Regions from separate parts of the Streptomyces sp. NPDC057010 genome, predicted to be linked through region 2. Evidence: riboswitches for the same ligand, from Rfam matches in the RefSeq annotation. Region 2 holds a riboswitch; the other holds the start of a gene.

Region 1 (4,408 bases), on a different contig from region 2:
GAGAGCCGCGCCGACCATCCTGCATCTGGACATGGATGCCTTCTACGCCTCCGTCGAGCAGGCGTCGAAGCCCAGCCTGCGCGGGAAGGCCGTCATCGTCGGCGGGCTCGGGCCGCGGGGCGTCGTCGCCACCGCCTCGTACGAGGCCAGGCGCTTCGGAGTGCATTCGGCGATGCCGATGGCGCAGGCGCGGCGGCTCTGCCCGAACGGCGCCTACCTGATACCGCGCTTCAGCCTCTACCGCGAGGTCAGCGACGTGGTGATGGCCCTGCTGCGCGAACTGTCGCCGCTGGTGGAGCCCCTGAGCCTGGACGAGGCCTTCGTGGACCTGGAGGCGGGCGGGACCGCCTTCGACTCGGCGACGGCCAGGGCGACGGGGGAGCGGCTGCGGGCCGACATCCGGGCCGCCACGGGCCTCAGCGGCTCGGTGGGTCTGGCCGGGTCGAAGATGCTGGCCAAGGTCGCCTCCGAGGAGGCCAAGCCGGCCGGTCTGCTGCTGATCGAGCCGGGCACCGAGCGGGAGCTGCTGGCGCCCATGTCGGTGCGGACCCTGCCCGGCGTCGGGCCGGCCACCGGCGAGCACCTGCGCCGCGCCGGGATCACCACGGTGGGGGAGCTGGCGGAGGCCGGCGAGGACGAGCTGGTCCGGATGCTGGGGCGCTCGCACGGCGTCGGGCTGTACCGGATGGCGCTGGGGCTGGACGACCGGCCGGTGGTCGCGGAGCGGGACGCGAAGTCGGTGTCGGTGGAGGACACCTTCGACGTGGACCTGCACGACCGCGTGCGGATCCGCGGCGAGGTGCAGCGGCTCGCCGACCGGTGCGTGCAGCGGCTGCGGGGATCCGGGCATTCGGGGCGCACGATCGTGCTGAAGGTGCGCCGGTACGACTTCTCCACCCTGACGCGCTCGGAGACCCTGCGGGGGCCCACGGACGACCCCGCGGTGGTGCGGGAGGCGGCCGCCCGGCTGCTGGAGGGTGTGGACACCACGGGCGGCGTGCGGCTGCTGGGGGTGGGGGTGACCGGCCTGGCGGACTACACGCAGGAGGACCTGTTCGCGCAGTCGCAGGCCGAGGAGACGCGGGCCGCCGAGGCGGAAGGGGAGGGCCGGGAGCCCGGCGGTGCCGTCCTCGCGGTGGGCGGGGGTGTGGAGGCCCTGGCGGCCGCCGACCAGGCGCCGGGGCCGTCAGCCCCGCCCGGGGCGCCCGGCGGGGCCGAGGCCGCTCCCGAGCGGCGGTGGCCGGCCGGGAGCGACGTACGGCACGCGGTGTACGGGCCCGGGTGGGTGCAGGGCAGCGGGGTCGGGCGGGTGACCGTACGGTTCGAGCAGCCCGGATCGCCGCCCGGCCGGGTGCGGACCTTCCGGGTGGAGGACCCGGACCTGGAGCCGTCCGATCCGCTGCCGCTGGTGGGGGACGGAGCCGGAAGGGACGGTCTAGGGGCGGTCTAGGGGCGTCCTAGGTGGTGTCGTCGCCCGCCAGTCGGCCGAAGTCGTGCTGGAAGTCCGTCGGGAGGGTCACGTCCAGGCCGTAGTGGTGGTAGAGCTGCAGCTCCTGTTCGGGGGAGAGGTGGCGGCCGACGCCGAAGTCGGGGGCGTCCTTGATCAGGGAGCGGTCGAAGGGCACCCGGAGGGTGTCGCCCACCAGCTCGCTGGGCTCCAGCGGCACGAAGGCGTCCCGGCTGAACAGGCCCGTGCGGACGGCGGCCCATTCAGGGACGCCCGTGGCATCGTCGAGGTAGACCTCGTCGACGGTGCCGATCTTGGCGCCGTTGCGGTCGAACGCCTTGCGGCCGATCAGGCTGCGCGGATCGATGTCGGTCTGCACGGTCCCTCCAAATGGTCGCAACTCCTCCGTAAGCACTACAGAAGTGCATATCGGGAAAGCAGGCCACTCGGGGAGGCTCCAGATCCTCGCTGGTAGGCTGGGTGACGGCTGTCGACCCTGTGCGGGAGAGTCCTCCGAGTGAGCGTGACGGAGGCGCCGAAGGAGCAAATCCTCCCCGGAATCTCTCAGGCATACGTACCGCACGGACGAGGCCACTCTGGAAAGCAGGGGCGGGTACCGGGCGCGCAGTGCCGGTTCCCCTCCTCACCGACGGTGAAAGCCGGACCGCACGGGCGACCCCCGTGAGGCCCGGTGAAACTCTCAGGTTGAGATGACAGAGGGGGAGGCCGTCCGGGTGCCCGCGCCGTGGTGCCCCTCGCAGGTCATACGACCAGGAGGCCTCCGTAATGACCGCCAACCGCATTCCGCTCTCCCAGCTGGAGCGAGGCATCCCCTTCGAGCAGCGCCACATCGGCCCGGATGCCGAGGCGCAGGCGAAGATGCTCGCCCAGGTGGGCTACGGCTCCCTGGACGACCTGACCGCCGCCGCGGTGCCGGATGTCATCAAGACCGCAGAAGCGCTGAACCTGCCCGAGGCGCGCACCGAGGCCGAGGTACTGGCCGAGCTGCGCTCCCTCGCCGACCGCAACCAGGTCCTCACCCCGATGATCGGTCTCGGCTACTACGGGACCTTCACGCCGCCGGTGATCCTCCGCAACGTGATGGAGAACCCGGCCTGGTACACGGCCTACACGCCGTACCAGCCGGAGATCTCGCAGGGCCGCCTCGAAGCGCTGCTGAACTTCCAGACCGTCGTCGCGGACCTGACCGGCCTGCCGACCTCCGGTGCCTCGCTGCTCGACGAGGGCACCGCGGCCGCCGAGGCCATGTCGCTCGCCCGCCGCGTGGGCAAGGTCAAGGACGGCGTCTTCCTCATCGACGCCGACGTGCTGCCGCAGACCATCGCCGTGATCGAGACCCGCGCCGAGCCGACCGGTGTCGAGGTCGTCGTGGCCGACCTGAGCAACGGCATCCCGGCCGAGATCGCCGAGCGCGGTGTCTTCGGCGTCCTGATCCAGTACCCGGGCGCCTCCGGTGCCGTGCGGGAGATCAAGCCGCTCATCGACCAGGCGCACGAGCTCGGTGCCATCGTCACCGTCTCCGCCGACCTGCTCGCCCTGACCCTGCTGACCTCCCCGGGCGAGCTGGGCGCGGACATCGCGGTGGGCACCACGCAGCGCTTCGGCGTCCCGATGGGCTTCGGCGGACCGCACGCCGGTTACATGGCCGTCCAGGCCAAGCACGCCCGCTCGCTGCCGGGCCGCCTCGTCGGCGTCTCGGTGGACGCGGACGGCAACAAGGCCTACCGCCTGGCCCTCCAGACCCGCGAGCAGCACATCCGCCGCGAGAAGGCCACCAGCAACATCTGTACCGCGCAGGTGCTGCTGGCCGTCATGGCGGCCATGTACGCCGTCTACCACGGGCCGGACGGCCTGCGGACGATCGCCCGCCGGACCCACCGCTACGCGGCCCTGCTCGCCGCGGGTCTCCAGGCCGGCGGCGTGGAGATCGTGCACGGCTCGTACTTCGACACCATCACGGCCCGTGTGCCGGGCCGTGCGGCCGAGGTCGTCGCCGCCGCCCGCAAGGGCGGGGTGAACCTCTACCAGGCCGACGCCGACCACGTCTCCGTCTCCTGCGACGAGACCACCCTGCGCGCCGACATCGAGGCCGTCTGGGCCGCCTTCGGCGTCACCGCCGACATCGAGGCGCTCGACGAGACCACGGCCGACACGCTGCCCGAGGGCCTGCTGCGCTCGGACGCGTACCTGACCCACCCGGTCTTCCACCAGCACCGCTCCGAGACCGCGATGCTGCGCTACCTGCGCAAGCTCTCGGACAAGGACTACGCGCTGGACCGCGGCATGATCCCGCTGGGCTCCTGCACCATGAAGCTCAACGCGACCACCGAGATGGAGCCGGTGACCTGGCCCGAATTCGGTCAGCTGCACCCCTTCGCCCCGGTGGAGCAGGCCGAGGGCTACCTCACGCTCATCACCGAGCTGGAGGAACGTCTCTGCGAGGTCACCGGCTACGACAAGGTCTCCATCCAGCCGAACGCCGGCTCCCAGGGTGAGCTCGCCGGCCTGCTGGCCGTCCGCGCCTACCACCGCGCGAACGGCGACGAGCAGCGCACCGTCTGCCTCATCCCGTCCTCCGCGCACGGCACCAACGCCGCCAGCGCCGTGATGGCCGGCATGAAGGTCGTCGTCGTCAAGACCGCCGACGACGGCGAGGTGGACGCGGCCGACCTGCGCGCCAAGATCGAGCAGTACCGCGACGAGCTCGCCGTGCTGATGATCACGTACCCCTCCACGCACGGCGTGTTCGAGGAGCACGTCGCCGACATCTGCGCCCAGGTGCACGACGCCGGCGGCCAGGTCTACGTGGACGGCGCGAACCTCAACGCCCTGGTGGGCCTGGCCAAGCCGGGTCACTTCGGCGGGGACGTCTCGCACCTGAACCTGCACAAGACCTTCTGCATCCCGCACGGCGGCGGCGGCCCGGGCGTCGGCCCGGTC
Region 2 (4,408 bases):
GGCCAGCTCCTGCGTCGACAGGATGACACCGCCGCGCGGACCGCCGAGGGTCTTGTGCGTGGTGGTGGTGACGACGTGGGCGTGCGGCACCGGGTTCGGGTGCAGACCCGCGGCGACCAGGCCGGCGAAGTGCGCCATGTCGACCATCAGGTACGCGCCGACCTCGTCCGCGATGCGGCGGAAGGCGGCGAAGTCCAGCTGGCGCGGGTAGGCGGACCAGCCGGCGACGATCAGCTGCGGCTTGGACTCCTTGGCGAGGCGCTCGACCTCGGCCATGTCGACCTCGCCGGTCTCGTCGACGTGATACGGGACCACGTTGTAGAGCTTGCCGGAGAAGTTGATCTTCATGCCGTGGGTCAGGTGACCGCCGTGGGCCAGGTTCAGGCCCATGATCGTGTCGCCCGGCTTCAGCAGCGCGAACATCGCGGCGGCGTTCGCCTGCGCACCCGAGTGCGGCTGGACGTTCGCGGCCTCGGCGCCGAACAGCGCCTTGATGCGGTCGATCGCGATCTGCTCGACCACGTCGACGTGCTCGCAGCCGCCGTAGTAACGGCGGCCCGGGTAGCCCTCGGCGTACTTGTTGGTCAGGACCGAACCCTGGGCCTCCATGACGGCGACCGGAGCGAAGTTCTCCGACGCGATCATTTCGAGGGTCGACTGCTGGCGCACGAGTTCGGCGTCGACGGCGGCGGCGACGTCCGGGTCGAGCTCGTGGAGAGGGGTGTTCAGCACAGACATCAGGAGTCCCTGGGTCAGTTGTCGGAGTGGGTGAGCGCGGCGTACTCCTCGGCGGAGAGCAGGTCGGCCGGCTCCTCCGCGACGCGCACCTTGAACAGCCAGCCGCCTTCGAACGGGGCGGTGTTCACCAGGGCCGGGTCGTCCACGACGTCCTGGTTGAACTCGACGACCTCGCCGGTGACCGGGGAGTACAGGTCGCTGACCGACTTGGTCGACTCCAGCTCGCCGCAGGTCTCGCCCGCGGTCACCGTGTCGCCTACGGCGGGGAGCTGGGCGTAGACGACGTCACCGAGCGCGTTGGCCGCGAACTCCGTGATGCCGACCGTCGCGACGCCGTCCTCGGCGTCCGACAGCCACTCGTGCTCCTTGCTGTAACGCAGCTTCTCGAGGTTGCTCATGGCCTGATTCTCCTGGATGCGGGGGAGTGAATACGAACAGTGGTCTTGCGGGCTGAGACGGGTCGAGCGCGGTACGAGCGTTACTTCTGCCGCTTGTAGAACGGCAGGGCCACGACCTCGTACGGCTCATGCGTACCGCGAATGTCGACGCCGACGCCGGAGGTGCCGGGCGCGGCGTGCGCCGCGTCCACGTACGCCATCGCGATCGGCTTGCCCAGCGTCGGGGAGGGGGCGCCGGAGGTGACCTCGCCGATCACCGCTCCACCGGACACGACGGGGAAGCCGGCGCGCGGGACGCGGCGGCCCTCGGCGATCAGGCCGACCAGCTTGCGCGGCGGGGTGCCGGCGGCGCGCTCGGCGGCGGCCTCCAGCGCGGCGCGGCCGACGAAGTCGCCCTCCTTCTCGAACTTCACGACGCGGCCCAGACCGGCGTCGAAGGGCGTGAGGGAGGTGCTCAGCTCGTGCCCGTACAGCGGCATGCCCGCTTCCAGGCGCAGGGTGTCGCGGCAGGACAGGCCGGCCGGGACCAGGCCGACGCCCTCGCCGGCCTTCGTCAGCGCCTGCCACAGCTCCACGGCGTGCTCGGGGGAGACGAACAGCTCGAAGCCGTCCTCGCCGGTGTAGCCCGTACGCGCGATCAGCGCGGGCACCCCGGCCACCGTGCCCGGCAGGCCGGCGTAGTACTTGAGGCCGTCCAGGTCGGCGTCCGTGAGGGAGGCGAGGATGCCGGGGGACTCGGGGCCCTGGACGGCGATCAGCGCGTACGCGTCGCGGTCGTCGCGGACCTCGGTGTCGAAGCCGGCGGCGCGCTCGGTGAGGGCGTCGAGGACGACCTGGGCGTTGGAGGCGTTGGCGACGACCATGTACTCGGTCTCGCCCAGGCGGTAGACGATCAGGTCGTCGACGATCCCGCCGTCCTCCTGGCAGATGTGCGTGTACCGGGCCCGGCCGACGCCGACGGTGGAGATGTTGCCGACCAGCGCGTAGTCCAGGGCCTTGACGGCCTCCGGGCCGGTGAGCGTGATCTCGCCCATGTGGGAGAGGTCGAAGAGACCGGCCTTGGTGCGGACGGCGTTGTGCTCGTCGCGCTCGCTGGCGTACCGCAGCGGCATGTCCCAGCCCGCGAAGTCGGTCATGGTCGCACCGAGCGAACGGTGCACCGCATCGAGGGCGGTCAGACGGGGGGCAGTGCTCATGGGTGTGGCTCCCGGGTCCCAGGGCATGACATGACGAGGAGGGTCCTCCCCATCTGTCATCGGAACCTGAGAGGTTCGCCGAGAGTGCCCCCGATCAGACAGGGGTACCCGGCTTGCACCTTGGGTGGAGCCGCCGCGTCGCGGAGCTCGCTTTTCAGATCTGCCTCATCCACGCGGTACGGGGCCTGAGAGATTCAAGGGAGGTTCTTGCTCCTTCGGCGCCCGCGCACGGCCTTGCGGCGTGCCGGGACTCTCCCGCGCGGATTCAAGCGGCCGGTATGCAGTTGGTCCAGATGGCGCACATCATTGCACGCCACCGCGGTGATCGGGTGTGGGGGTCCGAAGGTTCGTGCGGTTCTCAAGGGGCGGACCGGAACCGGGGCCGCCGGATTACCGTCTCTTTACACTCAGTGGGCAAGGGTCCTGGGACCCGATTCGGGGGAGGCGAGCACTGTGCGGAGATTCGGAGTGGTGGCGACGGCGGCGGGGCCGGTGCCGGTGCAGCGGGGTGCGGGTGCGGGGCCGCGGGTCCGGCGGGAGCCGGCCGGGCCGGTGCGGGACCTGCGCGGGCCGGGGGTGCGGGGGCCGCAGCGGCTGGGCTTCGCCCCGGGGGACATCGTGGTGGTGTCCGGCCTGCCGGGCGGCGGCAAGAGCACGCTGATCAAGCGGGCGGCGGCTGAGGGCGGGGCCATCGACTCCCAGGACACCCGCGAGCGCTGGGAGCGCCGGATGCCGGCGGCGCTCCCCTATGCCGTCTACCGCCCGCTGGTCCGCGCCGCGCACTACTGGGGGCTGTGGCGGACCCTGCGCTCCGGTGCCTCGGTCGTCGTCCACGACTGCGGTACGCAGAGCTGGGTACGGAACTGGATGGCGGCGGCGGCGCGCCGCCGGGGCCGTTCGCTGCACCTGCTCCTGCTGGACACCAGCCCCGAGGAGGCCCTGGCCGGCCAGGCGGCCCGTGGCCGCGGGGTCTCGTCCTACGCGTTCGCCCGCCACCGCGGTGCGGTGACCCGCCTCCTGCGCGACGCGGAATCGGGCCGCCCGCCGGCCGGCTGCGCCTCGGCCACCCTCCTGGACCGCCGCTCGGCCGCCGCGGTCACCCGCATCGCGTTCCACCCGTAGCCGCACTGGGCGGGGCACCTCAGCCCAAATCCAGCCCCTCCGGCGTTTGAGGAGCGGGGTGCGGGGCGGAGCCCCGGTCTTGTAGCCGCACCTGTGCACTCGGGCGGGCCAAATCAAGCCCCGCCGGCGTTTGAGGCGCGGGGTCTGGGGCGGAGCCCCAGGGAGCGGCGCCGTACCCGGGCCGATAGCCTCTCCACCGACATCGGCGGGATACGAAGGCAGGGGCACATGCGGGGCAGCGGCTGGCCGGGGAATGAGCTGGAGCAGGTGCTCGGGGCGGCGCTCGGGCAGCCGGACGCCGGGGCGCGGATCCTGGAGGTCCTCGGGCGGAGCCAGGTGTGGGTGCCCCTGCCCGCCGGCGGCGGCTCCGAGCAGGGCGGCACCGAGGGCCTCACCCTGCCGACCATGGAGATCGGCGGCGCGGCGTACGTCCCGGTGTACAGCTCCGAGGCCCAGTTCCACGCCTGCGCGGGCCCCGGCATGGACTTCGCCGTGGCCCCCGCCGTCGAGTTCGCCCGCGGCCTGCCCCCGCAGCTCGGCATCGCGCTCAACCCCGAGGGCGCCGTCGGCGTCCCGCTCCCCCCGCCCGCCGTGGCGGAGCTGTGCCGCACCGGCCGGACCCCCCTCGACGGCGCCGCCACCGGCGGCCGCGTGCGGCTCTACGAACCCGACTGGCAGGACGACCCGGTGGACTTCCTGGCCGCCGCCGCCGAGGAGTTCCGCGCCACCGGCGTGGTCGCCGCCGCCCACCGCTGCCTCGCCAGCGTCGAGGGAGGGGACCCGGAACTGTTCATCGGTGTCCGCCTGCTGGGATGGGAGCCCGAGATGCGGAACGCCCCGATGGACGCCCTCGGCCGGGCCCTGACCCGCGTTCCGCCGCCGTGGCCCGTGCAGTTGATCCTCCTCGACGCCGCCCAGGACCCGGTCACGGAGTGGATTCGTGAGCGCGTACGC

Evidence for each region. A riboswitch is a leader RNA that binds a small molecule or an ion and turns the genes downstream of it on or off. The one in region 2 is predicted to bind glycine.
Region 1: it holds a riboswitch for glycine, as region 2 does, so the genes downstream of both, gcvP (aminomethyl-transferring glycine dehydrogenase) here and gcvT (glycine cleavage system aminomethyltransferase GcvT) in region 2, are expected to answer to the same signal.

Annotation. Positions count from the first base shown of each region.
Region 1 is NZ_JBHUSC010000026.1:5,405-9,812, forward strand. It holds gene ACFTXQ_RS21610 (DNA polymerase IV) at 1-1,450, shown strand, start outside; gene ACFTXQ_RS21615 (PRC-barrel domain-containing protein) at 1,458-1,826, opposite strand; glycine riboswitch at 1,939-2,037, shown strand; gene gcvP (aminomethyl-transferring glycine dehydrogenase) at 2,234-4,408, shown strand, end outside.
Region 2 is NZ_JBHUSC010000011.1:147,201-151,608, forward strand. It holds gene glyA (serine hydroxymethyltransferase) at 1-738, opposite strand, end outside; gene gcvH (glycine cleavage system protein GcvH) at 753-1,136, opposite strand; gene gcvT (glycine cleavage system aminomethyltransferase GcvT) at 1,217-2,332, opposite strand; glycine riboswitch at 2,497-2,600, opposite strand; gene ACFTXQ_RS14230 (AAA family ATPase) at 2,786-3,454, shown strand; gene ACFTXQ_RS14235 (enhanced serine sensitivity protein SseB) at 3,683-4,408, shown strand, end outside.